2 regions of the Geodermatophilus sp. SYSU D00708 genome follow, and region 2 is predicted to be linked to the other one. Evidence: predicted binding sites of a transcription regulator. Region 2 holds the regulator's gene; the other holds the start of a gene.
The links. Region 2 encodes LexA, which represses DNA repair genes until DNA is damaged. Its sites were predicted from a motif close to TCGAACANNTGTTCGA; they were not measured.

Region 1 (14,597 bases), on a different contig from region 2:
GGCGGCCCGCTGCTCGAGCGCGTCGAGGTCCTTGCGGATGGTGACGGCGGAGACGTCGAGCCGCTGGGCGAGGTCGTTGACCTCGACCCGGCCCGTGGCACCCAGCGCGGACAGGATCGCCTGGGAGCGAGCGTGCTCGTCCAGGGAGGGCACCGCCACCTCCTCGCGCCTCACATGTGACCGGGGTCACTCGGCGCGCGAAAGGTAGAGCCGCCCGAAATCCAACGTCAAGGCTCCGCAGGGAAGCGAAAGCGAAGGGCTTTCGCTGGATCAGCGGAACGCTTTCGCAGGCGGGCACCCGCGCGGCACCGTGCCGCGCGGGTGCCCGCGGCTCAGCCGGTGACGGCCGAGAGCACCCGGTAGCTCGCCGCCGGCTCGCCGTCCCGCGGCTCGACGCCGCCCACGGCGGCGACGGGGACCGGCGCCACCCGCTGCGTCCCGAGCACGGTCTGCGGGGTGCGGTCGACACCGAAGCGGAAGACGTCCGGACGGGCGTAGTGGCCGGCCGAGTCGGCGAAGAACCGGGCGAAGGGAATGACCCCGAGGTCGAGGTCGGCGTAGAGGACCGCCTCGTCGTGCCGGTGCGGCTCGGTGAGCCAGCGGCCGTCGGGCCCCATGAAGCCGGTCATCCCGCCGCCGACGGTGGGGGCGTCGGGGCCCTCCGGCACGCCGAGCCGGTCGACGATCTCCTCCGACAGCCGGCCCTGGACGACGATCACGTAGGTCTGGGCGCAGATGGCGTGGGCTGCGGCGAGGGTCTGCGAGTAGTGGTCGAAGTTGCCGGCGTTGGGGTCGGCGTGGGTGGCGCTGATGGCCGGCCACGCGGCGACGTGGATCTGCTCGCCGAGCGTGGCGAGGGCGTACTTGTTGAGGTCCATGCTGTGCTCGAAGCAGATGAGCCCGCCGACCTTGGCGAAGCCGGTGTCGACGACGAAGACGTCGCGGCCGTCGCCGCGGCCCCACACCGTCCGCTCCGCGTTCGTGGGCACCAGCTTGCGGTGCCGGGCCACCAGGCGGCCCTCGGGGGAGTAGTAGGCCTGGGTGTTGTAGAGCGTTCCGCCGTCGCGCTCGTTCATGCCCATGACCACCCACGTGCCGGCCTCCTTCGCCGCGGCGGCGAGGGTGTCCGACGCGCGGCCGGGGAGGTCCACGGAGGAGGCGAACAGCTCGGCGAACAGCGGCGCGGCGTACTTGGCGGTGTGCGACCAGATCCAGCTCGGGTAGCCGGGCAGGTAGGTCTCGGGGAAGGCGACCAGCCGGGCGCCGTTGCGGCCCGCCTCGACGATCAGCTCGGCCGCGCGGGCGACGCCCGCGTCGAGGTCGAGGAACGGAGCGGCACCGTGGACGGCGGCCACGCGGACGACGGAGGGGGAGGAAGTCATGGCGCGGACGCTAGGGAGCACCCCGGCCGGGCACTTGGACATCCGTGCAGCCGTGCACGGATGTCCACGTCGGGGACGCACCAGCTCCTAGGCTCGGCGGCACCGCGTCCCCCGCTCCTGACTCCTGGACGGCCCGTGCCCCCTCTCCCCGCCGAGGACCGCTACGAGTCCGGGCCGGCCGGCGGCCCCGAGACGGTCGCCCGGTGGACGGCGGCCGCCTCGCGGATGCTGGTCCCGCTGCGGATGCGCAGCACGGCGGCGAACATCCACGGCCGGATGCGGATGCGCCGCGCCGGCGACGTGCGGGTGTGCCGCCTGCACGCGACCGCGCACACCGGCGTGCGCACCGGGGAGCTCGCCGGCGGCGCGGGGGCCGGCCACTACAAGGCGGCGGTCGCCCTGGCCGGCAGTGTGTCGGTCGGCCAGCACGGGCGACGCTGCCGGCTCGCGCCGGGCCAGGTCGCGGTCTACGACACCTCCGCGCCCTACGAGGTGGGCAGCGACCTGCCGTTCGGGGTCCTGATCGCCCTGCTGCCCCAGGAGCTGGTCGCCGTGTCGCGGGACCGGGTCGCGGCGGTCTCGGCCACCGTCATGGCCGGTCCCGCGGCCGAGCGGCTCGCCGCCCGGCTGCTGGCCGGTGCCACGGACGGCGAGCTCGCCGGCGAGTTCGACCGCGCGGTGCGGGAGACCCCCCGCTCCCGGGCCGGCATCGGGACCGGTGACGCCGACCTGGTGGCGCGCGGCCGGGAGGTGGTCGCCCGGCACCTGGACGACCCCGGGCTCGGGCCGGAGCTGGTGGCGGCGGTCCTCGGCGTCTCGCGGCGCCGCCTCTACACCGCGTTCTCGGCCGAGATCGGCCCGGTGGCCGCCTACGTCCGCGGCCAGCGGATGGCGCGGGCCCGCGACCTGCTGCTCGACCCCCGCCAGGACCACCTCGGCGTCGCCGACGTCGCCGTGGCGGTCGGCTTCCCCGACCCGGCGCACTTCAGCCGGGTGTTCCGGGCCGCCCACGGCGTCCCGCCGCGCGTGTACCGCGCGCGGCACCGCCCCGCCGGGGCCTGAGCGGGCGGGGCGGACGGCGCCCCCCCGACCGGGTCAGTTCCCGGCCGCGCGCTCCTGCCACTGCCGCACCCAGGCCCGACCGTAGTCGTTGCCGTGCGGGGTGCGCAGCACGGTGTGGATGTGGAAGGTCTTCGGGGTGTCGTAGTCGAGGAAGACCCCGCAGTGGTGGTCGAGCTCGGCGATCACCACCGGCGACTGGACCCGGTAGTAGAAGACGTCCCCGGGCTCGTGCCCGCCGATCCAGCAGAACCAGGTCTGGTCCAGGTGCGCCTCGACCTCCCGCATCCGCGCGGCGCGCGGGCCCTCGGGCAGCAGCCGCACGAAGGTGGCGACGACGTCGAGCACCCGCTGCCGGGCCTCGGCGGAGAGCTCGGCGACCGGCACGCCCTCGACCGGGATGACCCGGTTGTCCTGGAAGGCGCCGGCCAGGTGCCGCTCGTCGCCGGGGTGCACCCGGCCGGGCGGCATGGCGGGGTCGACCATCTGCTCGTACACCGTCGCCCGGGCGCGCTGGTCGGGGTCCAGCGCGGCCATGACGGCCAGCCCGGCGTCGATCCGGTCGGCGAACAGGCCGGAGATGCCGGCGTGCGGACCGGCGTCGATCTCGTCGGGCTCGGCGCCGAGGAACACCGGCGAGACCACCATCCGGCCCTCGACGACCAGGCAGTTGACCGCGCAGTGGTGGCCGTAGAGCTGCCAGCCCCACGGCGCCCGCAGGTCCGGGGTGCCGTAGACGGCGACGTTGTAGCTCCACTCGCCGAGCACGGTGGGCAGGTCGACGACGTCGCCGAGGAAGCCGTTGACGAGCATCATCGCGTGCACCGAGGCCGCCCCCTCGGGCGAGAGGGAGGCCCGCACCAGGGCGAGCGCGGCCTCCCGCACCGGCGGCGGCTGGAACTCCAGCCGCAGGCCGGTGTCGTACTGCATGAACTCCGGGTTGGCCCAGGTCTGCCACTCGACGGCGTCGACGTCGAAGGCGACCCGGGCGCGGTCCTCGGGCGACAGGGCGGCCAGCAGCGCCTCCGCGGCGCCGACCATCGCCTCTACCGGCGCCTCCTCGCCCGGCCGGGCAGGCTCCAGCGGGTACAGGCCCTCGCGCAGGGTGCCGTCCTCGGTGACGCCGCGGAACTCGTTGCCGTAGAGCGGCGTCCAGCCCTCGACCAGGCCACCGGTGAAGGTGCCCGGGGTCTTGGCCAGCTCGCCGTAGGCGTAGGGGTCCAGGCCGCGGACCTCGGCCAGCCGCGGGTGGTCGTGCGGGAACAGGTACTGGCGGAACTCCCCGGACACGGCTCAGGCCTTCCGGGACTCGTTGCCGACCACGGGGTTGCGCAGCACGCCCAGCCGCTCGACCTCGACCTCGACGACGTCGCCGGGCTGCAGCAGCCACTGCGGGTCGCGGGCGTAGCCGACGCCGGACGGGGTGCCGGTGGCCAGCAGGTCGCCCGGGCGCAGGGTGAACGTCCGGGAGATCAGCGCGAGGGTGTCGCCGACGGTGTAGACCATCTCGTCGGTGCGGCCGTCCTGCACCGTCTCGCCGTTGACCCGGGTCTGCACCCGCAGGCCCTCGCGCAGGTCGCCGACCTCGGCCGCGGGCACCAGCGGGCCCAACGGGCCGGAGTTGTCGCCGTTCTTGCCCAGGATCCACTGGCTGGTCAGCTTCTGCGCCCGCCGCGAGGTGAGGTCGTTGAACGTGGAGTAGCCGACGACGGCGGCCAGCGCCTCCTCCGGGGTGGCGTCGACCAGGGTGGAGCCGACGTAGGCGACGACCTCGCCCTCCCAGTCCAGGCCGTCCTCGTCGGAGGGCACCGGGACCTCGGCGCCGTCCACGGTCAGCGAGGCCGTCCAGCGGGCGAACAGCGTCGGGTAGGGCGGGAGGTCCTGGCCGGCGAAGGAGCCCTCGGCGACGTGCTTGAGGTAGTTCAGCCCGATGCAGACCACGCGGGCGCCGGGCAGCACCGGCGGCACCCGCTCGACGTCGGCGACGGCGAGGGTCTCCCCGGCCGGCTCGCGGGAGAGCAGGCCTGCCGCGTCGGCCCAGAACTCCTCCAGCGGCGCCACCACGGTCACCTGCGCGCCGTCGTCGGACAGCGCTGCGACCTCGACCGGTCCGCCGTCCCGGCGGATGCCCACGATCTTCATGACTGGTTCCTCTCGTTCGTCAGGTGGCGCCGCAGGAACGCGAGTGTGCGGTCGAGCGCGTCGCGGGCGGCGTCGGGGGCGCCGAGCCACATGTTGGTCGGCGCCGGCGGAGGTGGACAGCGTGACGTGCGCGCCCGCGCCCTGCAGCGCCGCGGCCAGCCGCTGGCTCTGCACGCAGGGGACGAAGCGGTCGGCCGTGCCGTGCAGCAGCAGGAACGGCGGCGCGGCGGGGGAGCCGTGCCCGGCCAACCCGCCTGACGGCCCGGTGGTCGTCGACGAGCTGGCCGGGCCGGCCCTGCCGGTCTCCTGGGTGGCGCCGCGCCGGTTCCCCGGCGACCTGCTGACGCCGGTCGAGGGCGGGTGGCGCCTGGCCGCCCGCGACCCGGACCCCGCGTCGGAGGACCTCGCGTCCGCCGGCCGCCGGCAGGAGCACCTGTCCGCCCGGTTCCGCGCGACCGTGCGGGTGGACGGCGTGGGCGGGCTGTCGCTGCGCATCGACGCCCGCCACCACCTCGACCTGGAGCTGGACGGCGACCGCGTGCGGGCGGTGGCCCAGGTCGGCCCGCTGCGGTCGGTGCTGGGCGAGGCCGCGGTCGCGGGCGAGGTCGTGCTGGAGATCCGGACGCTGCCCGGCGAGGGGCACTTCTCCTCGACCGCGCTGGCGCCCGACGTCCTGGTCGCCGGTCTGGTCGGCCGGGACGGCGGGTTCGCCGAGCTCGGCCGGCTGGACGGCCGGTACGTCGCGACCGAGGTCGCCGGCGGCATGACCGGCCGGCTGGGCGGCCCGTGGTGCGCGCGCGGCGAGCTGGTGGTGCGCTCGTTCTCGTACGCCGGCACCGACGACCCCCGGGAGCTCCCGTGACGCCCGACCCCTCCCTCGACGCGCTCCCGCTCGAGGAGAAGGCCGCGCTGCTCTCCGGCCGCGACTTCTGGACGACGGAGCCGGTCGGGGACGTCCCGTCGGTGGTGCTCACCGACGGGCCGCACGGCGTCCGCCGCCAGCAGGGCGACTTCGCCACGATCGGCATCCACGCCAACGTCCCGGCGACGTGCTTCCCACCGGCGGTCGCCGTCGCCGCGAGCTGGGACCCGTCGGTGGCCGAGCGCGTCGGGCGGGCCATCGGCCGCGAGGCGCGGGCGCTCGGCGTGCACGTCGTCCTCGGGCCGGGGGTGAACATCAAGCGGTCGCCGCTGTGCGGGCGCAACTTCGAGTACTACTCCGAGGACCCGCTGCTGGCCGGAGTGCTCGGCGCCGCGCACGTGCGGGGCCAGGAGGCCGAGGGCGTCGGCGCGTCCGTCAAGCACTTCGCCGCCAACAACCAGGAGACCGACCGCATGCAGGTCAGTGCGGACGTCGACGAGCGCACCCTCCGCGAGATCTACCTGCCGGCCTTCGAGCGGGTCGTCACCGAGGCGCGGCCGGCCACGGTCATGTGCGCCTACAACAAGGTCAACGGCGTCTACGCGTCGCAGCACCGGGAGCTGCTCACCGAGGTGCTGCGCGACGAGTGGGGCTTCGAGGGCGTCGTCGTCTCCGACTGGGGCGCGGTCGACGACCGGGTCGCCGCACTTGCTGCGGGGCTGGACCTGCAGATGCCCGGCGACCGCGGTGCCGGCGACCGGCGGGTGGTCGAGGCCGTGCGCGCCGGTGAGCTCGACGAGGCGTTCGTCGACGCGAGCGCGGCCCGCGTCGCCGCCCTGGCCCGCTACGCCGGCGAGCCGACCGACGGGTTCGATGCCGACGCCCACCACGCGCTGGCCCGCGAGCTGGCCGCCGAGTGCGCCGTCCTGCTGCGCAACGAGCACGCGACGCTGCCGCTGTCGGCCGGGGCGCGGATCGCCGTGGTGGGCGAGTTCGCCCGCACCCCGCGCTTCCAGGGCGGCGGCAGCTCGAACGTCGCCCCCACCCGCGTGGACTCCGCGCTCGACGCCGTGCGGGCGCTCGCGCCGTCGGTGGCCTTCGCCCCCGGCTTCTCCCTCGACGGCTCCGGGGACGCCGCCGCCCTGCGCGAGGAGGCGGTCGGGGTGGCCCGCGCCGCCGACGTCGCCGTCGTCTTCGCCGGGCTGGGGGAGGCCGAGGAGTCCGAGGGCTTCGACCGCGAGCACCTCGACCTGCCGACGGTCCAGGTCGAGCTGATCGGCGCAGTCGCTGCCGTGGCGCCGCGGACCGTCGTCGTGCTCTCCCACGGCGGCGTGGTGTCGCTGGAGGGCTGGCACGACGACGTCGACGCGATCCTCGACGGCGCCCTGCTCGGGCAGGCCGGCGGCGGCGCGCTGGCCGACCTGCTGTTCGGCGTCGTCGCCCCGTCCGGGCACCTCGCCGAGACCATCCCGCTGCGGCTGGAGGACGTCCCGAGCTTCCTCGCCTTCCCCGGCGAGCAGGGGCACGTCCGCTACGCGGAGGGGGTGATCGTCGGCTACCGGGGGTTCGCGACGCTGCGCCGGCCGGTGCGCTACCCGTTCGGGCACGGGCTGACCTACACGACCGTCGAGACGACGGACCTGCAGGTGGTCGCCACCGGAGACGACACGGCCACGGTGTCGGTGACGGTGGCCAACACCGGCGGGCGCGCCGGCAAGCACGTGGTGCAGGTCTACGTGGCGACGACGGCCGGGCCGGTCCGCCGTCCGGCGCGGGAGCTGCGCGCCTTCACCAAGGTCGCGCTGGCGCCGGGGGAGAGCCGGACCGTGCGGCTGGACCTGGACCGCCGGGCATTCGCCTACTGGGACGTGCGCGAGAGCGGCTGGGTCGTCGCGCCGGGGGAGTACGCGGTGCAGGTCGGGGCCAGCGCGCTCGACGTGGTGGCCGAGGCGGTCCTGACGCTGGCCGGCGACGACCTCGTCCCGGTGCTCACCCTCGACTCCGCCCTCGGCGAGTGGGTGGCCCACCCGGTGGTCGGGACGGCGCTGGTCGAGGGGTTCGCCACGTGGCTGCCGGACCTCCCGCCGCCGTCCACCGAGGCCAGGCTCGGCATGCTGCGGATGGTCGCCTCGATGCCGATGCGCCGATTCGTCGCCGACCTGGGGGCGTCGATCCCGGCCGGCGAGCTGGACCGGCTGCTCGAGCGGGCCGCCGCGGCGCGGGTGGGCTGACCGTGCGCTACGTGGCCCTGGGCAGCTCGTTCGCGGCCGGGCCGGGCATCGAGCCGGTGCTGGAGCCCGGCTGCGGGCGCTCGGGCGCCAACTACCCGCACCTGGTCGCCGAGCGGCTCGGCCTGGACCTCGTGGACGTCTCCTGCGGCGGCGCCACCCTGGCCTCCGTCGTCCGGACGCCGCAGGTGCTGCTCGGCGGGGCCACCGTGCCGCCGCAGATCGACGCCGTCGACGAGCGGACCGACCTGGTCACGGTCACCGTCGGCGGCAACGACGTCGAGTACCTGCTGACGATGCTGCGCTGCTCGTACCGGGTGGCGCCCTCGGCCGCGCCCGCCTCGGCCCGCGCGTTCTTCGGCGCGCCGGTGGACCCGGCCGCCGTCGAGCGGGCGCTGGGCGGGCTGGCCGTGGAGCTGACCGCGGCCGTGGCAGCGGTGCGGGAGCGGGCGCCCCGCGCCCGCGTGGTGCTCGTCGACTACCTCACCGTGCTGCCGCCGTCCGGCGGCGGGTGCCCGGCCCTGCCCATGGACGACGGCGACCTCGCCCTCTGCCGCGGGATCGCCGAGCAGCTGGAGGCGGCCACCGCGACCGCCGCCCGGGCGGCCGGCGCCGACCTCGTGCGCGCGTCGGCGGCCAGCCGCGACCACTCGGTCTGCTCCGCGGATCCGTGGGTCACCGGCTGGGAGTTCGGCGACGTGACGGCCGGCGGCGTCGTGCCGTACCACCCGAACGCCGCCGGGATGCGCGCCGTCGCCGACCTGGTCACCGGCCACCTGCGGCGCGTCTGACCCTCGTCCGCCACTGGGGCGACCTCCGCGACGGACCGCGACGCGTACGGCACAGTGGGCGTGAGCAGCGCAGGCCTGACCCAGGAGTGGCGATGGGCACCCTCGACCGCGGTCCCTGGGGGGACGGCTCACCGCGACGCGACACCGGGGCGGACTTCCTCGGTCAGCAGTCCAGCGCGGGGAACGACGCCGGCCTGGAGCTGGCGCTGGCGCGGTTGATCCGCTGGTTGGGCCGGCGCCGCACCGGCCGCGGGAAGCCGGCCCCGAGCGAGGAGTAGCGCTCGACGGGTCAGCGCCGGCGCCCTTCCCGGGTTCGTCGGGGTGACCCGTGGCTTCGTGATCGCCGGGACACCGCGGTCGTCGGTCGTGCTGCTGCGGCGGTGCGTCGAGCACGAGTCAAGCCCCTGCGATGATCTGTGGACAGCGCTCTGAGCTGGGGATTCGAGCTGCGGCGGGGGCCTTGCGGCGGTAGACTTCGAACACGTGATCGAACCGTTGGGGAGGTGTCGTGGACGAGCTGACCGCAGCCCTCGACACCCTCGGCGGGGAGGAGCTGGCGCGGTTGTTCGGGCCGGCGCTGCTGGTCCGGCTGCGCGGGCTGTTGTGCGCGCAGAACCGGCTGGCCGCCGAGGTGGCGCGCACGGTGGCCGAGTGCGAGGGCACCGGGGCGGCGGAGTTCGACGGGCTGAAGTCGATGGCGTCGTGGCTGCGCGGGCACGGGCACCTGTCGGTGGCCGAGGCCGGCCGGGTGGTCCGCGCCGGGCGGGCGCTGGAACACCTGCCCGCCGTCGGGGCGGCTTTCGCCGCCGGGGCGGTGACCGAGGGCCAGGTCGCGCTCATCGAGCCGATCACCCGCCCGGAGGCGCAGGCCGCCGCGGCCGCCGCCGGTGCCGACCTCGGCGAGGTGGACGCGGTGCTGGCGCAGGTCGCCGCGGAGCGGCCGCACGACGAGCTGCGGCAGGTGGTGCACCACTACCTGGCCCGCCTCGATCCCGACGGGCCCGAGCCGGATCCGACCGCGGGTCGGCGGCTGACCATCGCCCGCCACGCCGACGGGTCGCTCACGGGCCGGTTCGACCTGGACGCGGTCGGCGGGGAGAAGCTGGCCGCCGCGCTGGAGTCGGTCGTGCAGGCCGGCCGCTGCGCCGCCGACGACCGCTCCCGGCCGCAGCAGCTGGCCGACGCGCTGGTGCAGCTGTGCGACAACGCCTTGGCCGCCGGGTCGCTGCCGCAGCTGCGCGGGCACAAGCCGCAGGTGCTGGTGCAGATCGGCATCGAGGACCTGGTCGACCCGGCCACCGCCTCCGGTGCCGGCACGCTCGCCTCGGGGCGGTGATCTCCGCGGCGCGCGCCCGGTGGCTGGCCTGCGACGGACAGCTCACCCGGATCGTGCTCGGCCCCGACGGGGTCCCGCTGGACTACGGCCGCACCCTCCGCCTCGTCCCGCCCCACCTGCGGCGGGCGGTGGAGGTGCGCGACGGCGGCTGCGTGTTCGCCGGCTGCGGCGCCCCCACCTGGTGGTGCGACGTGCACCACGTGCTGGAGTGGATCCACGGCGGCCACACCAGCCTGGACAACTCCGCTCTCCTCTGCGAGCGGCACCACACCAAGGTGCACCACGGCTTCCGCGTCGAGCGACGACCCGACGGCCGATGGCGCACCTGGCGCCCCGACGGCACCCCGATCCACACCGGCCCACTGCTCCCCGCCGCCGCCTGACCCGCCGCGGGCCCCCCGCGGCCTGACCCGCCGCCGCCTGACCCCGCCCGACCCGATCCCTTCGGTTGCGGAGACTGCACCGAGTGTCGCTGCGGCAGGATCGTTGAGGTGGTCAGCCTGCGCGTCCCCTGTCGAGGGCTGCTCTTCGACGCCGACGGCGTGCTGGTCGACTCCGACGCCAGCGTCGAGCTGTCCTGGTCGCGCTGGGCCCGGGAGCGCGGGCTGGACCCCCGGGCGGTCGCCGCGGTGGTGCACGGGCGACGGACGGCGGACACCGTCGCGCTGCTCGTGGACGAGGCCGGGCGCACCGACGCGCTGGCGGCCATCGACCGCTACGAGGTCGAGGACGCCGCCCGGGTGAGCGCCGTGCCCGGGGCCGCGGACCTGCTCGCGTCCCTGCCCGCCGGGACGTGGGCGGTCGTCACCTCCGGACGCCGGGAACTGGTCACCGCCCGGCTCGCCGCGGCCGGCCTCCCGCTGCCCGCGGTGCTGGTCTGCGCCCAGGACGTCTCCGCGGGCAAGCCCGACCCGGCCGGCTACCGCGCCGCCGCCGAGGCGCTCGGCCGGCCGCCGGGGGAGTGCGCCGTCCTCGAGGACAGCCCGGCCGGGATCGCCGCCGGTCGCGCAGCCGGGGCGACCGTCGTCGGCGTCAGCGAGCGCGCCCTCGACACGGACGTCCCGGTCGTCGTCCGGGACCTGCGCGGCACCTCGTGGGACGCCGACGCGCTGCTGGTCGACCCGGGCGCCCTGCTGCGCGGGTGGTCCGGAGAGGCAGGGCAGGATCGCAGCGACCCGCACCCGACCGCCCCAGGAGAACCGTGACCGTCGTCCCGCCGCCGCTCGAGCACGTGCTGCACCTGGAGGTGACCGTCGACCGGCCGATCGAGATCGGGACGACCCCCGCCGGGCACCGGCGGGTCATCCCGATCACCGGCGGGACGGTGTCCGGGCCGCTGATGACCGGCCGGGTCCTCCCCGGCGGCGCGGACTTCCAGGTCATCCGCACCGAGACCGAGACGGTGGCCGAGGCGCGCTACGTCCTGGAGAGCGACCGGGGCGAGCGGGTGTACGTCGAGAACCTGGGCCTGCGCACCGGCTCGGCCGAGGACGTCGCCCGGCTGCGGCAGGACCTCCCGGTCGACCCGGCGCGCATCTACTTCCGGTCCACGCCCCGCTTCGAGACCGACGCGCCCCGGCTGGCGATGCTCACCTCGCACGTCTTCGTCGGCTCCGGGGTGCGCCACCCCGCCGCGGTGGTCTTCGACTTCTTCCGCGTGGGCTGAGCGGGGGTCAGCGGGGCAGCGACGTCGGCGCGTAGGCCAGCATCCGCCAGCTGCCGTCCGCGCGGGTCCAGACGGCGAGGGCGAGGTTGTCGATGTGCTTCGGCGTGCCGTCCACCACGACGTCCGAGGTCATCCGGCCGATGACGATCGCCGCGTCGCCGGCCACCTCGACCCGCTCGACCGGGTGCTCCGCGCTGCGGTAGACGTAGTAGCCCGTCCTGAGCTTGTCGAGGTACTCGTCCTTGGTGTCGCGCCTGCCGCTGGAGTGGGCGTAGCTCATCCCCGGGGCCAGGAGGGCGTCCAGCGCGGTGAGGTCGCCCTCGACCATCGCCCGGTAGCGGCGGTCCTCCGCCTCGAGCACCGCCTGCACGTCCTCGCTGGTGTCGGCCATGCCCCCATCGTGGCGGGCGGGAACGGCGCCGCGCACGCCGGGTCCCGCCGGCGACCGGTGCCGCCGGCGGGCGGGAGGGTCTAGCGTCCGCGCGTGGACGGCGACGAACGCGCAGGTCCCCGCCGGGGGGAGCCGGCCGCCCGGCGCCCCGCCGACGAGGCCGGCTGGTTCCGGCAGGCCCCGCCCTGGCTGCGGCGCGGCGTGGTCTTCGCGCTCGTCGCGGTCGCCGTCTTCCAGGTGGCCGTGTGGGCCTTCGCCAGCCTGCGCGGCTTCCTCGGGCTGTTGTTCCTCGCCTGGCTGTTCTCCATCAGCGTGGAGCCGGTGGTCGAGCGGCTCACCCGCGCCGGCCTGCGCCGGGGCGCGGCCACCGGCCTGGTCCTGTTCGCGGTGACCGCGCTGGCCGTGGGCTTCCTCGCGGTCTTCGGGACGCTGCTGGTCGACCAGCTCATCGAGCTCCTCCGGGCCCTGCCCGGCGTCGTCGAGGAGGTGGTCCTCTGGGTCAACCGCACCTTCGACTCGTCCTTCCGGCCCAGTGACATCGTCGACTCCCTCGACCTCACGCCGGCGCGGGTGCAGGGCATCCTGTCCGACCTCACCCCGGGTGTCGTCGGCATCCTCACCGCGCTGGTCGGGCTGCTGTTCCAGGGCCTGACGTTCCTGCTCTTCGCCTACTACATGTCCGCGCAGGGCCCGGTGCTGCGCGCCACCGTCGCCCGGTGGTTCCCGCCGCGCCAGCAGCGGGTGATCTCCACGGTGTGGGCGATCGCCGCGCAGAAGACCGGCGGGTACCTCGTGTCCCGCTTCCTCCTGGCCTTCATCAGCGCCTTCGCCACCGGCATCCTCCTGTGGGTCCTCGGCGTCCCGTTCTGGCTGCCGCTGGCGCTGTGGACCGGGGTGGTCTCGCAGTTCATCCCGACGATCGGCACCTACCTGGCCATCGGCGTCCCGGCGCTCATCGCCCTGGCCGGCCAGCCGATCGACGCGGTCTGGGTGGTGGTCTTCGGCGCGGTCTACCAGCAGGTGGAGAACTACCTCCTCGGCCCGCGGATCACCGCGCGCACCGTGGAGATCCACCCCGCGGTCGCGTTCGGGTCGGTCATCGTCGGGGCGGCGCTGTTCGGGCCGATGGGCGCGCTGGTCTCCATCCCCGTCGTCGCCGCGGTCCAGGCGGTGGTCGAGACCTACGGCCGCCGCTACGAGCTGGTGCCCGACGAGGAGGCGGACGGTCGCGCCGATGAGTCCGCCCCGGAGGCGCGGTCGGAACCGGCATGAGCGACGACGCGGCAGCCATCCGCGACCTGGTGACCCGCTGGGCGGCGGCGGTGCACACCGGCGACCTCGACGCGGTCCTCGCCGACCACGCCGAGGACGTCGTCGTGTTCGACGTCCCGCCGCCGGACGACGGCGTCCGCGGGCTGGCCGCCTACCGCGAGATCTGGCCGGCGTTCTTCGCGTGGCAGCGCCAGGGCGCGTCGTTCGAGCTGGTCGAGCTCGACGTCACGGCCGGGTCCGACGTGGCCTACGCCCACGCGCTGCTGCGCTGCGGCACCCCCGAGGAGCTCGCGGAGGCCCCGGGCCGACGGCTGCGGCTGACCCTGGGCCTGCGCCGGGAGGACGGCCGCTGGGTGGTCGCGCACGAGCACCACTCGTTCCCGCTGCCCTGACCCGCCGGCCGCCCCGGGGAGCGGCCAGCGGGCGGGCGGGCAGGGGGATGATGAGCCCCGTCGGGCCGCCCTGGGCCTCGGCCCCCCGCAGGGTCCCGCCGCGAGCTCGCGAGCGGTGGGGGGCAGGGGGTCCTTTCTCAGTGCTCGGCCTTCTCCTTCTCGTACCGCTCGGTCATCGTGGCCACCGCCTGCATCTGCTGGGCCGCGTAGTCCTCCCGCTTGCCGCTGGCGTACTCCTTCCAGTCCAGCGTCTGCTGCGCGTGGCTCACCTCGCCGCCCTGGAAGTGCGGCACGACGCGCTGGGCGATCAGTTCCCACGACCGCTTGGTGGCCTGCGGGTTGGCCCACTCGTGGCCGAGCAGCAGCATGCAGCCGAACCCGCCGGACTGGTCCCACAGCCGCTGCACCTGGGCGCGGGCGTCCTCGACGGTGCCGATCGCACCGATGCCGGCCTCGTTGATGAAGTCGATCATCTCCTTGGCGTCGCCGCCCTCGACCGCCATCTGCGGGAAGGCCGCGGTCTTCTGAAAGTACCGGAACCAGGTCTCGATGCCGTACTGGACGTCGGCGTAGGCCTGCTCCCGCGTCTCGGCGACGTGCATCAGCCCGACCAGCCGCCAGTCGCGCCGTGACACCGTCTGGCCGAAGTGCTCGGCCCGCTCCTGGACGACGTTCCAGTGGTGGGCGAGCGCGTCGAAGCCCTCCTTGGTGAGGGTCGCCCCGATGGAGAGCAGCCCGATGCCGTGCTGGCCGGCCATGCGGGGCCCGGTGGGAGAGGCGACCGCCGCGACGGCCACCTCGAAGCGCGGCTCGGTGTAGGGCCGCAGGTGCAGTCGGGCGTTGACCAGCTCGTGCGTGCGGGTCTTCTGGGTGACGGTCTCCCCGCGCAGCAGCCGCATGATGATGTCGAGGTCGACCTCGAGCAGCTCGCGGGTGTCGGTCGGGTTGAGCCCCAGCATCATCGAGTCGGTGGGCAGGGAGCCGGGGCCGCAGCCGAGCATCGCCCGCCCCCGGGTGAGGTGGTCGAGCAGCACCATGCGCTCGGCCACCCACAGCGGGTTGTGGTAGGCGATCGA
Region 2 (14,597 bases):
GCACAGCCCGAAGCCCGCCGACAGGCACAGCACCGGCTGGCCGTGCAGCCAGGCGTAGACGACCCAGGTGGCGCACGAGCCCGCGCCCAGCCACCACCGCGCCGGGGACAACCCGGACAGGTCCTGGGTGGGGTCGCGCAGGAGGCTCAGCGGCTGCGGCACGGCAGCAGCCACACCCATCACGGTGATCACCGCGCCGAGCGTGGTGGCGACCACGGCCGGGGCGACCCCGAGCACGGCCACCGCGGCGGCGCTGCCGGCCGCCAGCGCGACGAGGGCTGCGCAGCCGGCCGCGGCCGGCAGGAGCACCCGCGTCGAGCGCAGCTGCGGTCGCGTGGCCAGCACGGCGACCAGCACCGCGGTGTTGCCCGCGCCGACGACGGCGTTGGTGAGCACCTGGGCCGGGTCAGCGGTGAGGACGCCGAAGGTCAGCCAGCACAGGTTGAGGCCGACGCCGAGCCAGGCGGCCGTCGGGGAGAAACCGAGGGTGCGGCCGTGCCGGCAGGACCGCCAGACCTGGGGCCAGATGTTGCAGATGCTGAGCGTGGCCGCGAAGAAGCCGAGAACGGCGATCATGGTGGAGCGGGAGATCCGTTCAGGTGACGTCAGATGGGCGTGGCCACCGGCCGGTGGGGATCAGCCGCACACCGGATCGGAACCCTCGTCACTGAGCGGAGCCGCAAGCGCTGCACGATGGCCACAGGGGTCATCGGCGCCGTCGACCGGTGACGGGAAGCGATTCGCCGTTATCTCCCTGTGACCCTGCTCATCGCCGTGGGCCGCGCCACTCGCCGTCGGCGGGCGCAGAAGCCGGTGGTGGACGCCGGCAGCTGGTCGCAGGGCCCCGGCGAGCAGGAGTTGCCGGGCCGGGTCGGTGCCCGACCGGCCACGTCCGGTGCGGCCGTTCCCCGGGATGGGCCTGGTCGTCGGCAGCCCACCGCGCCGGCTCCCGACGGGGTGGAGCGGGTCGTCGCCGCAGATCGGCACTGCCCGAACCAACTCGGGCCCAGTGTCAGCGGTTCACGCGGCGCCGGTTCCCGCGCCGTTGCTGGCCACGTGCGGGAGGCGCACCAGGTCGAGCACCGCCTGCGCGGGACTGCCGGGCGGGGCGACCAGCTGCAGCGGTTGCTGCTGAACGGCGAGCTGGTCGCGCAGCCGGTGCAGGACCTGCACACCCGCACTGGCCAGGTGGGTCACACCGGTGAGGTCGACGGTCAGCGGCAGCACCCCGCCGCGGGAGGCGCCGGACAGCGCGCGGGCGAACTCCTCGGCGGTGACGACGTCGACCGGGCCGCGGACCCGTAGCCGGGGGTGGCCGTCGCTGTGCTCGGCGTCGACGGTGAACTCCGGTCGAGGGACCGGCGCGGCCGGTGACGCGTCGGTGCCGGACCCGAGCATCGCGGGCCGGTGCAGCCGATGCCGGAGCACCACGACCGTGCCCTCGGTGGCGTCGGCGTGCGGTGGGTGGTGGACCTCGAGGTGGTCGATGAGCTGCTCGGCGAGCAGCAGTCCCCGCCCGCGGTGGGTGGTCGTCGGGTCGGGCTGCCGCCAGCGGCCCCGGTCGCTGATCCGGCACTCGAGGACGCCGTCAGCACCGAGTGCCGCCTGCAGCCGGACGGGCCCGGGCTGCCCGGGCGGGTAGGCGTGGTCGACGGCGTTGGCGACCGCCTCCCACACCGCCAGCTCCAGCGCCACACGGTCGCTCTCGGCGGGGTCGAGGGCGTCGAGCCACTCGTCGAAGCTGACCCGCAGCGGCCGCAGGCTCCCCCGGGTGGTCGGCGCCTGCAGGTCCAGCGGCTCGACGGGGGTGGGCAGGCGCTGGGCGGTCAGGACGGTGACGTCGTCGGCGTAGCCGGTGCGGGTGAGCAGCTCGACGGTGAGCTGGCAGACCCGCTCGGCCGAGGACGCGGCGGCGCGCAGCGGCAGTGCCCGGTTGGCGGCCGCATCGGCGGCGACGGTCGCCAGCTCGGTCATGCCGGCGTCGACGCTGCGGTTTGGGCGCTCGATCAGTCCGTCGCTGTAGAGCAGGACCAGCTCGCCGGGGCCGAGGGTGTCGTCGGCGAGGACCGGGGTGGAGCCCGTGCCCAGCGGACCTGTGCCGGTGTCGGCCAGGAACCGGGTGGTCCCGTCGGCGCCGACGACCAGCGGCGGGGGTTGTCCGCAGCTGGCGTAGCGCAATGCTCCCGTCGCCGGGTCGAGGACGACCAGGGCCAGCGTGGTCGCGCGCAGCACCGGGTTCCGCGCGGCGAACCCGTCGGCCCGGACCAGCGCGGCCAGCGGATCGGTCTCGGTGGCCAGCGCGTCGGCCAGCACCGCCCGCAGCTGCCCCATCGCAGCCGACGCGGCCACGCCGTGCCCGACCACGTCACCGACGATGAGGACCACGGTGCCGTCGGCCCGCGGGATGGCGTCGAACCAGTCACCGCCGGCGACCCGGTCGTGCGCGGCCACCAGGTACCGAGCGGCGATCCGCGCGCCGGGGAGCACCGGCAGCGCCGTGGGCAGCAGCGCCTCCTGCAACGCGGTCACGACGTCGCGGGCGTCCCGATAGCGCCGCTCGGCCTCGTCGACCTGCCGCTGCGCCGCCTGGCGCTCGCGGACGCGCTCGGTGACGTCGGTGGCGAAGGCGAGCAGCCCGATGACCGTGCCGTCGACCGCCCGGCGCGGGACACAGGTGAAGTCGGCGTACGACTCCTCGACCGCACCGGTCCCGTCCCGGTCGACCTGGACGCGCCACTCCCGGGCGGTCTGGGGCTCTCCGGTGGCGTAGACCCGGTCGAACATCTCGAAGACCTGCTGCCCGGCCAGCTCGGGCATCGCCTCGCGGATGGGGGTGCCGATGAACGCCGGCTTCCCGACGAACTCCCGATAGACGGCGTTCGCCGCCACGAAGGTGTGTTCCGGACCTTCCAGACCGACCAGCAGCAGCGGCATCTCCTCGAAGGCCGCGCGCACCGCCTCGGCCTCTCCCACCTGCCGCCGCAGCGCCTCCTCCTCGCCGCCGGCCCCGCCGCTGTCCTCCCCGCTCACCCCTACACCTTCTCCCGCCCGTGGCACCGCTGCCATCGGCGGGGTGCCGACCGGGATGGGGAGGCAGCGGCCGCGGTCGCCGTGGACGTCACCGCGGCGCAGGCAGGGACACCGGATCCCTGCTCACTCCGGTCGGGGCACTACACGTCGGCCCCGGCCGCACTGGGCGGCCGGGGCCGACGGGGTGGTACAGGTCGGTACAACCGATCTCAGTGCCGAGCGCGCTCACATCCCGGCGAGCCCGCCGGGACATCCGGCGAGATCCGCGCTGACATCCCGGCGAGCCCCGCCATCAGCTGCAGCCGCTGGTGGAGCCGCAGCCCTCGCAGACGTAGCAGCTGCCGGCCGGGCGCATCTTCGTGCCGCAGGTCATGCACAGCGGCGCGTCGGTGGCCGTCCCGGTGACCAGCTCGAGCAGCTCGGCCGAGGAGTGCGCCTCCTTGACCGGCTTGTCCGCCTTCGGCTCGGGCTTGGCCGGGCCCTCGGCCGGCGCGGAGGTGCGCAGCGCCTCCAGGTCGACCTCGTCCTCCTCGACGACCTCGGCGGTGGAGGCCGAGGTGCCGTAGCCGGAGACCTGGGCGGCCCGCTCCTCGGCGCTGAAGATGCCGAGGTTGGCGCGCTTCTCCACCGGCAGGTGGTCCAGCGCCAGGCGACGGAAGATGTAGTCCATCACCGACTGCGCGATCCGGATGTCCGGGTCGTCGGTCATGCCGGCGGGCTCGAACCGCATGTTGGTGAACTTCTGGATGTAGGTCTCCAGCGGCACACCGTGCTGCAGCGCGATCGAGATGCCGATCGAGAAGGCGTCCATGACACCGGCCAGGGTCGAGCCCTGCTTGCCCAGCTTGAGGAAGACCTCGCCGAGGCTGCCGTCCTCGTACATCCCGGCGGTCATGTAGCCCTCGGCACCGGCGACGCTGAACGACGTCGTCATGCTGGTCCGCTTCTTGGGCAGCCGCTTGCGCACCGGGTGCGACAGCGCCGCGGGAGCGGCGGCCGCGGTCTCCACCTTCGCGTCGGCCTTCTTGGCCTTGGCGTCGGAGAGCGGCTGGCCGACCTTGCAGTTGTCGCGGTAGATCGCCAGCGCCTTGAGGCCGAGCTTCCAGCCCTGGAAGTAGATGTTCTCGACGTCCTCGACGGTCGCCGTCTCCGGCATGTTGACCGTCTTGCTGATGGCGCCGGAGATGAACGGCTGCACCGCGGCCATCATCCGGACGTGGCCCATCGGGGAGATGGCCCGCTCGCCCATCGCGCAGTCGAACACCTCGTAGTGCTCCGGGCGCAGGCTCGGGGCGTCGACGACGTGGCCGTGCTCGGCGATGTACTCGACGATCGCCTCGATCTGCTCGTCCTGGTAGCCCAGGCTGCGCAGCGCCCGCGGCACGGTCTGGTTGACGATCTGCATGGAGCCGCCGCCGACCAGCTTCTTGTACTTGACCAGCGAGAAGTCCGGCTCGATGCCGGTCGTGTCGCAGTCCATCATGAAGCCGATGGTCCCGGTGGGGGCCAGCACGGAGGCCTGGGCGTTGCGCCAGCCGAAGTCCGCGCCGATCGCCAGGCACTCCTGCCACTGGGCCGTGGCGGCCTTGAGCACGTCGGCGTCGTCGGCGCCCACCGGACGGATGGCGTCGTTGGCCGCGGCGTGCTTGCGCATGACCCGCGCGTGGGCGTCGGCGTTGCGGGCGTAGCCCTCGTACGCGCCGACGATGCCGGCGAGCTCGGCCGAGCGGCGGTAGGCAGTGCCGGTCATCAGCGAGGTGATGGCCGCGGCGAGGGTCTGGCCGCCGCGCGAGTCGTAGGCGTGCCCGGTCGCCATCAGCAGCGCGCCGAGGTTGGCGTAGCCGATGCCCAGCTGACGGTAGGCGCGGGTGGTCTCACCGATCGGGTCGGTCGGGAAGTCGGCGAAGCAGATCGAGATGTCCATCGCGGTGATGACCAGCTCGACGGCCTTGACGAAGTTCTTGGCGTCGAACGTGCCGTCGTCCTTGAGGAACTTCATGAGGTTCAGCGACGCGAGGTTGCACGAGCTGTTGTCCAGGCTCATGTACTCCGAGCACGGGTTGGACGCGTTGATCCGGCCGGTCTCGGGGTTGGTGTGCCAGTCGTTGATCGTGTCGTCGTACTGGATGCCCGGGTCGGCGCACTCCCAGGCGGCCTGGGTGACCTTGCGGAACAGCGACTTGGCGTCGACGGTCTCGATGACCGCCCCGTCGAGCCGGGCGCGCAGGCCGAACTCGGTGCCGTCCTCGACCGCCCGCATGAACTCGTCGGAGACGCGGACGGAGTTGTTGGCGTTCTGGTACTGGACGCTGGTGATGTCCTTGCCGCCGAGGTCCATGTCGTACCCGGCGTCGCGCAGCGCGCGGATCTTGTCCTCCTCGCGCGCCTTGGTCTCGATGAACTCCTCGATGTCGGGGTGGTCGATGTCGAGGACGACCATCTTCGCCGCGCGGCGGGTGGCGCCACCGGACTTGATCGTGCCCGCGGAGGCGTCGGCACCCCGCATGAAGGACACCGGGCCGGAGGCCGTGCCGCCGGAGGACAGCAGCTCCTTGGACGAGCGGATCCGGGACAGGTTCAGGCCGGCGCCGGAGCCGCCCTTGAAGATGAGCCCCTCCTCCCGGTACCAGTTCAGGATCGAGTCCATCGTGTCGTCGACGGCGAGGATGAAGCAGGCGCTCACCTGCTGCGGGGCGCTCGTGCCGACGTTGAACCAGACGGGCGAGTTGAAGCTGAAGTACTGGTGCAGCAGCATCCAGGTCAGCTCGTGCTCGAAGATTTCCGCGTCGCCCTCGGTGGCGAAGTAGCCGTACTCGCGGCCGGCCTGCCCGTAGGTGAGCACGACCCGGTCGATCAGCTGACGCAGGCTGCTCTCCCGCTGCGGGGTGCCCACGGCGCCACGGAAGTACTTCGTGGTGACGATGTTGGTGGCGTTGATGCTCCACGAGGCGGGGAACTCCACGCCGCGCTGCTCGAAGTTGATCGACCCGTCCCGCCAGTTCGTCATGACGACGTCACGACGCTCCCAGGTCACCTCGTCGTACGGGTGCACCCCGGCGGTGGTGAAGACACGCTTGACCTTGAGGCCCTTCCCCCGGGTCGGCGCCTTGGCGGCGCGACGCGTGCGGCCGGTCAAGCGATCCTCGGTCTCGGTCACGGAGCTCTCCCTCTGTTGTGGGTCCTGCTGGTGGGGAAGGCGGCTGGGGAAGAGAGCCGCACTCTGTTCTAGCGGGTGGTGCTGACAGTTCTCAGGTGCCGGCGGCACTGCCGGCGGAGGCGGCCTGGCCCCGCCCACTCCCCCGCCGGCGCGGCGCCGGCGGGGTGTCCTGCATGCCAGGGAGCGGCGGGGTCCCGGCAGCGATGTGCCGGGCCCGGAGCTCGGTGATCTCCTTCTCGAAGTCCTCGAGCGAGGTGAAGGCGCGGTAGACGCTGGCGAAGCGCAGGTAGGCGACCTCGTCCAGCTCGCGCAGCGGCCGCAGGATCGCCAGCCCGACCTCGTGGCTGGGGACCTCCGCGGCCCCGCTCGCCCGAATGGCGTCCTCCACCTGCTGCGCGAGCTGCTGCAGCTGGTCCTCGTCGACCGGCCGCCCCTGACAGGCCCGGCGGACGCCGGCGACCACCTTGGTGCGGTTGAACGGCTCACTGACGCCGCTGCGCTTCACCACGGCGAGGACGGCCTCCTCCACCGTGGTGAACCGCCGTCCGCACGCGGGGCACGACCGGCGGCGACGGGTGGTCGCCCCCTCGTCGGCCTCGCGCGAGTCGATGACCCGGCTGTCGGGGTTGTGGCAGAAGGGGCAGCGCAAGGCGACTCCCCTCCCCTCGTGGTGGTCCGTCGATCGCTCCGCCCGGCCGGTGCGGCGGCCGCGGAGCGGCCGGAGCGCCGGGCCCGGGAGGTCGGCTGTGGACCCTCCTGGGGACATCCGGTGGACGCCACGGGGAGAACCTGAGGACCGGCCTGTGGACGGGCTTACAACGGTGCAACTACTAGATGTAGGGGAACCCTAGGCCGCGGCCCACAAGATCTGCAAGCCGGGACACGCCCTCGAGACACGGCCGTGACCAGGGACGCTCTGCCGTCACACCCGCCACGGCGATCCGTCGCGACACGCCCCGCGGGGGTCGCTCGGAGGCGCCGGAGGGGTGTATGGCGTGTCGGTGAGACGACCGCGACGACGGGACGGAACCGGGTCAGGCGCGGACGACGCCGTCGGCACGCGGGCTGCGCGGCCGCGGCACACGGTCCCCCAGGCGCAGGGGCCGGGTGAGGCAGTCGAGCTCGGGGCGCGGCGGGACGGCGACCGCCTGGAGGTCGACGCGGGTGTCGTCGTCGGCCGCCCGGTGCCTCCCGGCCACCGCAGCGGGCGCCCGGTGACGGCCGGCGAACGCGCTCCCGACCGCCGGCATCTCCGCGGTGACGTCCCCACCGTGCCGACGCCGGGACGGACCGGCACCCCCGGCCGGCGCCAGAGCCGGCGCGCCCAGCACACCGGCGACCAGCCGCTCGCGGGCCGCGGCGCGCCCGAGGTCGAGTACCGGCGCGCCGGCACCCGCACCGGGGACCGCCGCGGCGGCGCCGGCGGTCGCCGGACGCGGCTCGGGCAGCCGCAGATCGCTCAGGGCGGTCCAGATCTCGCGGTTCCGGCCGGCGACCGCCACCCGGACCCAGACCTCACAGGAGCCCTGCGCGTCGTGGCGCCAGCCGAGGATCGACCCCGGCCACCAGGCTCCGTCCACGGACACCTCGACCGACTGCGACTGTTGGGTGAAGACCGCTGCTCGGCCTCCGGACGTCCGCGACACGGCACTGACGTTAGGTGGCCCGATGACCACAGAGCGTCAACGTCTCCGCACGGAGGGTTGACGAACCTGGCCGGTCCGCCTTGTCGCTGTCTGGCCTCGGCCGGGACCGCACCCGGGCGGCGGCGCGGTTCGTCGGCGACGTCAGGGCAGCTGGAGGACCTGGACGTCAGGGCAACTGGAGGACCTGGCCCGGGACGACCCGGGCGCCGTCGAGGTCGTTGATCTGCTCGATGGCGTCGACCACGGCGCGCACGTCCTCGTCCGGCCCGGCGAAGTCGGCGGCGATCGACCACACGCTGTCCCCGGCCTGCACGACGACGCTGCGCTCTCCGGCCAACCGCAGGTCGCCGTCACCGCCGGCCACCAGGGGACCGAGCCACGACCCCAGCGCCACGCCGGCACCCAGAGCGAGGACCACCGACAGCCGGCGGGCCCGCTGGGTGAGCCGCAGCCGCGATCCGGCGGCACCGCCGACCCGGCCACACCCCCCGCGCACCGGGCGACCCGACGGCGCACCAGGCACCGCCGCTCCCGCCGGACGCGCCGGCACCGGGCGCGCCACCCGGGGCCGCACGGGCACCGGCCGGGCCGCCCCGACACCCGGACGAGCAGCCTCAAGAACCGCCGGCCGGGACGGCGCCTGCACCGCCGGCCGGCCGACATCGACCCGGGACGGGACCGTCCGCGACACGGCGGGCCGCGGCGAGCGCCCCGGCTCGCTCCCGGCACCGCCCGGCACCGCCCGGAGCCGGGGCCGCCAGGGCACCTGCACCGCGTCGTCGAAGTCCAGCACCGCCTGCTGCACGCCTGCCACGACCACTCCTCCCGACCGACCCCGCACCGTCGAACGTCTGTTCGATTCGAACGTCTGTGCGATGTCTACCGGACGGGTCCGACAAACACCATCCCGCCCCGCCGAGCACTTCGAACATGTGTTTGATCGAGGGCCCTGAGCACGCTACGGTCGGTCCCGACGGACGAGACGTGCTGCGGTGAGCAGCCGACGAGGAGGCGACGGTGGCGGAGAAGAGCGGGACGTCGGGGAGCCGCCGGAGGACGGCCGGCACGCCGGCGACCACCGAGACGGCAGCCGTGCGCACCTTCCCCGACCGGGGTGAGGCCGGCGACGGCCTGACCCAGCGGCAGCGCCGCGTCCTCGAGGTCATCCGCGACTCGATCGACCGCCGCGGGTACCCGCCCTCGGTGCGCGAGATCGGTGAGGCCGTCGGCCTGTCCTCGGCCTCCTCGGTGGCCCACCAGCTGACGGTCCTGCAGAAGAAGGGCTGGCTGCGCCGCGACCCGAACCGGCCCCGGGCCCTCGACGTCCGCCTGCCCGGCGACGCCCCCGCGGAGCTCGTCGCCCCGGCCGCCCCCGCCGGCGTCGAGGAGGGTCCCGCCCCGACCTACGTGCCCCTGGTGGGCCGGATCGCCGCCGGTGGCCCGGTGCTCGCCGAGCAGGCCGTCGAGGACGTCTTCCCCCTGCCCCGCGAACTGGTCGGCGAGGGCACGCTGTTCATGCTGAAGGTGGCCGGTGACTCGATGGTCGAGGCCGCCATCTGCGACGGCGACTGGGTCGTGGTGCGCCAGCAGCCGACCGCCGAGAACGGCGAGATCGTCGCGGCCATGATCGACGGCGAGGCGACGGTCAAGACCTACAAGCGCCGCGACGGTCACGTGTGGCTGCTGCCGCACAACCCCGCGTACGAGCCGATCCCCGGTGACGAGGCGACCATCCTGGGCCGCGTCGTGACGGTGCTTCGCCGGGTCTGACGCGCGCCCCGCGCGCTCAGCTCAGCGCCGCCGCACGCTCAGCACACGCCCCGCCGCACACTCAGGAGCGGCGGCGCAACCTCCCGACGATCCACACCAGCGCGGCGGCGACGACCGCAGCGAGCACGCCGGCCGCGATGACCGTCGCGCCGCCGTCGTCGGTGCTGAGCAGGTCCGGCACGGAGCCGTCCGCCGACCCGGAGGCCGCGGCCGGGCTGGGGACCGCGCTCAACGGGACGACCGTGACGTCGGCCGGCAGCCCCTCGCTGGACACGACCAGACCGGTCGTGTCGGCGGTGAAGCTGATCGCCTCACCCTGCGGCGACTCGGGCAGGGGCAACCGGACCGGGTCGGCGGCCAGCGCACCGGCCACGTCGGATCCCGACAACGGCCACACGTAGGCGTCGGTGTAGGTGCGCAGCGCGACGAAGCGGCCGTCGGGCGAGACCGCTCCCCCGGTGACCATCAGCTGGCCGGCGCGCCCGACGGGGCCACCGGGAGTGCCGGTGAGCGTGAACTCGACGCCGGCCACCTCGGTGAGGCCGACCGTGCCGGCGTCCACGAGGGCGCTCACGGGGCGGTACACCTTGCTCGCGCCGAGCACCTCCTTGGACACCAGGTAGGGCGTGCCGTCGGGGGCGAGCAGGAGCGCCTCCACGTCGCGTCGTCCCTCGGGGAAGGCCAGCCGGTAGACCTCGGTGGTGTCGTCCGGGCGAAGGGCGATGAGCGCCACCGTCTCCCGCGTGCCGTTGTTGTCCCCGGTGTCGGCCAGCCACACCGTCCCATCGGCCGCCACCGCGAGGTCCTCGGGGTCGTAGGGGTCCACCGCCGCGCTGCGCACGTCGATCACCAGGCAGGTGGCGTCCAGGACGTACACGTCGACCCGGTCCCCGCCGTCGTCGATGGCCAGCATGCGGTTCCCCACCACCGCCAGGCCGGAGAGCTCCGGCAGGCGCGGGTCGGTGACCTGGCACTGCGTGCGCGGGCCCGCGGCCTCCTCGGCGTACGCGGGCACGCCGGCACCCTGCACGAGCGTCAGTGCGAGGGCCGACCCCGCTGCCAGACGCCGTACCGCGGAGCCGCTACGCGGACGGGTGGCCAGCTCGGGCACCCACCCAGCGTGACATCGCGACTGCGTCCAGTGCGTGAACCACGCCCAACAGCAGGATGCCGACCGACGCTCCGACCACGGCGTCGGTGACCCAGTGGAAGTCCAGGGACACCATGGCCACGCCGGTGGCGACCGGTCCGGCCACGCTCAGCAGCCGGAACGTCCGCTGCACGCCGGCCGAGAGACGGAACTCCACCGCCTGCCAGCGGGCGACGCCCCACATCAGCACCGCGTTGGCCACGTGGCCCGACGGATAGGACTGGCCGTCGCGGTGGAAGAACGACCCCGGGTAGGCCGGCGCGGTGCGCCCCGTCCCGTACTTGAAGCCGTAGACGACCACGGTGAGCAGCGCCAGCGCGACCAGGACCCGTAGCAGCGGCACGACCGTCCGGCGCGACCAGAGCAGGTAGCTCACCAGGACCGCCAGGACGATCAGGATGAAGCCGCGCCCGCCGAGCTGGGTGACCGCCCAGACCGGCCAGTACGCCGCGGAGTCCTTGAGGTCCCAGGAACTGACCACCTCGGAGACCCGCAGGTCCATCCGCTCGAGGACGCCGCGGCTGAGCAGGTCGGCGGTGACCGCCACGGTGACGAGCAGGGCCGCGCCGAGCAGCCACCACGGCGGCCGGCCGGCGGAGACGACCCGCTCGTGCGGCGCGGTCGCGACGTCGCCGGCCGCTGGGCGCTCGCCCGGCCGTCGCCGCACCGCGCCGCTGGTCACGTCCTCACGGTACCGGGACGTGACCCGATCGTGACCTCGGCTGACCGGAACGGGCGCGCCACCCCGGTCAGCCGACCGGAGCGGCGAACTCCTCCAGGGCGGCGGCGAGCGCGCCGTCCACCCGGGCGGTCAGCCGGGTCCCGCCGGCCTCGTGCTCCTCCCGGAGCACCTCGCCGTCGCGGTGCACGCGCGCGACCAGGTCGCCGCGGTCGTAGGGCACCAGCACGTCGACGTCGACGTCCGGGCGGGGCAGCCGTGCGGCGACGATGTCACGGAGCTGCTCGACGCCCTGCCCGGTGCGGGCGGACACCCACACCGCGCCGGGCAGCGCCCGGCGGAGCATGAGGATGTCCTCCTCGCTCATCGCGTCGACCTTGTTGACGACGATCAGCTCGGGCACCGCCGAGGCGTCGATCTCCTGGAGGACGACGTGGACGGCGTCGATCTGGCCCAGCGGGTCGGGGTCGGAGCCGTCGACGACGTGCAGCAGCAGGTCGGCGGCGGCCACCTCCTCGAGCGTGGACCGGAAGGCGTCGACCAACTGGTGCGGCAGGTGCCGCACGAAGCCGACGGTGTCGGTGAGGGTGTACTCCCGGCCGTCCGGGGACTGCGCCCGCCGGACCGTCGGGTCCAGGGTGGCGAACAGGGCGTTCTCCACCAGCACCCCGGCGCCGGTCAGCCGGTTGAGCAGGCTGGACTTGCCGGCGTTGGTGTAGCCGGCGATCGCCACGCTCGGGACGGCGTTGCGCCCCCGGCTGCTGCGCTGGGTGGCCCGGGCGGTGGCCATGCCGGCGATCTCCCGCCGCAGCTTGCTGACCCGGGCGCGGATGCGCCGTCGGTCGGTCTCGATCTTCGTCTCACCCGGACCGCGGGTACCGATGCCGCCACCGCCGGCGACCCGGCCACCGGCCTGCCGGGACAGCGACTCACCCCACCCGCGCAGCCGGGGGAGCATGTACTGCATCTGGGCCAGCTCGACCTGCGCCTTGCCCTCCCGGCTCGACGCGTGCTGGGCGAAGATGTCGAGGATCAGCGCGGTCCGGTCGACCACCTTGACCTTGAGGATCTTCTCCAGCGCGTTGAGCTGGCCGGGCGTCAGCTCGCCGTCGCAGATCACCGTGTCGGCGCCGGCCGCGGCGACGATGTCGCGGATCTCGGCGGCCTTGCCCGAGCCGACGTAGGTGCCCGCGTCGGGCTTGTCGCGCCGCTGGCTGACCGCCTCCAGGACCTGCGAGCCGGCGGTCTCGGCCAGCGCGGCGAGCTCGGCGAGGGACCGGTCGGCGTCGGCCTGGGTCCCCTCGGTCCAGACACCGACCAGCACGACGCGCTCCAGGCGCAGCTGGCGGTACTCGACCTCGGTGACGTCGGCGAGCTCGGTGGACAGGCCCGCCACGCGGCGCAGCGCGCCGCGCGCCTCGAGGTCGTAGGAGCCCGTCGTCTCCTCCGGCTCGCCCCACCGCTCGGCGGGACGGGTCGCCTCCTCGGCCGGCTCGGGGGCGGCGCGCAGGGCCCGCTCCTCGGCGCCGCCGTGGCCGGCGCGGTTCTGTGCTGTCGTCATCGTGTCCAGCGTGGCACGCCCCACCTGCCGGGGCATCTGAGTTGTCATCGCCCGGTACAACACCGCGGCCGCCCGGGACCATCCCGACGCGTGACCGGGGCGGCGCCGGGTAGGGCCGGACCCCGACGACCACGAGGAGGCCGAGCATGACCGAGAGCAGCAGCCCGGGCGCCGACGAGGAACTCGACGACCCGGGCCGCGACCCCAAGGGCCTCGACCCGCCGCGCAACCCCCTGGGCGCCGGTCCCGACCAGGACAGCGGCCGCGGCCGGCCGTCGGGCAGCCCCGGCACCGCCGGCGAGTCGATGATGCCGGAGGCTCCGGAGGGCGAGGAGACGCCGAAGAGCTGAGGGACTCCGCGGGCGGGTCAGTCCCCGAGCCACTCGGGGGTCAGCTCGCCCGCGGCCACCACGACCGCGGGGCCGGTGAGCACCGTCGTCGTCGCGTCGATGCGGACGGTGAGCCGGCCGCCGGGGACGTCGACGACCACCGTCCCCGCGTCGGCCCCGCCGGCCTCCAGCGCGGCCCACGCCGCCGCGCAGGCGCCGGTGCCGCACGACCGGGTCTCCCCCACGCCCCGCTCCGACACCCGCAGCCGGACGTGCGCGGCGGGCTCGAGCACGTTGACGAACTCGACGTTGACCCCGTCCGGGAACAGCGCCGGGTCGACGCCGGGTGCGGTGCCGAGGTCGAGGGTGTCGACGTCGACGTCGGTCAGGCAGGCCAGGTGCGGGTTGCCCATCGACAGCGCGCGGCCGGGGAACGACGTCCCGTCCAGCTGCGCCGCCCCGTGGCCGAAGGGCCGGGCGGGCCCCATGTCGACCCAGTACCCCCCGTCGGGGGCCGCACCGACCCGGCGCGGCCCGCCACGGGTGCCCACCAGGACGCCGCCCTCGCAGGCGGCGCGGTCGAGCAGCCCCTCGGTCACCAGGACGTGCAGGAACAGCCGGATGCCGTTGCCGCACATCTCGGCGTGCGAGCCGTCGGCGTTGCGGTGGTCCATGAACCACTCGCACTGCCCGAGCGCCTCGCCGAGCACCGCGGGCGCGTCGGGCACGTGCACGCTGCGGACGACGCGCAGCACGCCGTCCCCGCCGAGACCGGCCCGCCGCTCGCACAGCCGGCGCACCATCACGGCGTCCAGCCGGTCCTCCGGCCAGAGGCTGCCGTCGGGGTCGGGCAGGACGACGAAGTCGTTCTCCGTGCCGTGTCCGACGAGCACCCGGTTCGCAGTCACCGGCCGATCGTACGAGCGGTGATCAGCGCCTCCGCGGCGTCGACCAGATCGGGGCGGGCGGCGTCGAGCCAGGTGGTCGCGGCGTCGCGCCGGAACCACGACCGCTGCCTGCGGACGAAGCGGCGCGTGGTCGACACCGTGCGCTCGCGGGCCTCCTCGGCGGTCAGCTCGCCGTCGAGCTGGGCGAGGACCTGCGCGTAGCCGAGGGCCCGCGACGCGGTGGGGCCCTCCCGCAGGCCGTCGGCGGCCAGCGCCTCGACCTCGGCGACGAAGCCGGCCGCCCACATCCGGTCCACCCGGACGGCGATCCGCCGGTCGAGCTCGGCGGGGTCGCGGTCCAGGCCGACGACGACGGCCGGGTAGTGCG

Region 1: a site for LexA is predicted at 8,940-8,955, ahead of ACI79D_RS08990 (DUF222 domain-containing protein). Genes of this name have one in related genera too.

What each region holds. Positions count from the first base shown of each region.
Region 1 covers NZ_JBJGYS010000008.1:14,163-28,759, reverse strand. Annotated here, with positions in the region: gene ACI79D_RS09040 (DeoR/GlpR family DNA-binding transcription regulator) at 1-153, opposite strand, end outside; gene ACI79D_RS09035 (carbon-nitrogen hydrolase family protein) at 333-1,382, opposite strand; gene ACI79D_RS09030 (helix-turn-helix domain-containing protein) at 1,518-2,444, shown strand; gene ACI79D_RS09025 (DUF3500 domain-containing protein) at 2,478-3,731, opposite strand; gene ACI79D_RS09020 (fumarylacetoacetate hydrolase family protein) at 3,735-4,583, opposite strand; partial or broken gene ACI79D_RS09015 (hypothetical protein) at 4,695-5,078, opposite strand; gene ACI79D_RS09010 (hypothetical protein) at 5,056-5,445, shown strand; gene ACI79D_RS09005 (glycoside hydrolase family 3 C-terminal domain-containing protein) at 5,442-7,676, shown strand; gene ACI79D_RS09000 (SGNH/GDSL hydrolase family protein) at 7,679-8,464, shown strand; gene ACI79D_RS08995 (hypothetical protein) at 8,557-8,742, shown strand; gene ACI79D_RS08990 (DUF222 domain-containing protein) at 8,973-9,800, shown strand; gene ACI79D_RS08985 (HNH endonuclease) at 9,797-10,183, shown strand; gene ACI79D_RS08980 (HAD-IA family hydrolase) at 10,292-11,005, shown strand; gene ACI79D_RS08975 (DUF3237 domain-containing protein) at 11,002-11,466, shown strand; gene ACI79D_RS08970 (nuclear transport factor 2 family protein) at 11,474-11,857, opposite strand; gene ACI79D_RS08965 (AI-2E family transporter) at 11,951-13,129, shown strand; gene ACI79D_RS08960 (YybH family protein) at 13,126-13,521, shown strand; gene ACI79D_RS08955 (LLM class flavin-dependent oxidoreductase) at 13,659-14,597, opposite strand, start outside.
Region 2 covers NZ_JBJGYS010000006.1:122,239-136,835, forward strand. Annotated here, with positions in the region: gene ACI79D_RS07675 (SemiSWEET transporter) at 1-576, opposite strand, end outside; gene ACI79D_RS07680 (SpoIIE family protein phosphatase) at 1,021-3,030, opposite strand; gene ACI79D_RS07685 (vitamin B12-dependent ribonucleotide reductase) at 3,323-6,187, opposite strand; gene nrdR (transcriptional regulator NrdR) at 6,279-6,836, opposite strand; gene ACI79D_RS07695 (hypothetical protein) at 7,222-7,767, opposite strand; gene ACI79D_RS07700 (LysM peptidoglycan-binding domain-containing protein) at 8,000-8,329, opposite strand; gene lexA (transcriptional repressor LexA) at 8,851-9,603, shown strand; gene ACI79D_RS07710 (hypothetical protein) at 9,665-10,618, opposite strand; gene ACI79D_RS07715 (phosphatase PAP2 family protein) at 10,686-11,435, opposite strand; gene hflX (GTPase HflX) at 11,503-12,993, opposite strand; gene ACI79D_RS07725 (hypothetical protein) at 13,140-13,343, shown strand; gene dapF (diaminopimelate epimerase) at 13,361-14,230, opposite strand; gene miaA (tRNA (adenosine(37)-N6)-dimethylallyltransferase MiaA) at 14,227-14,597, opposite strand, start outside.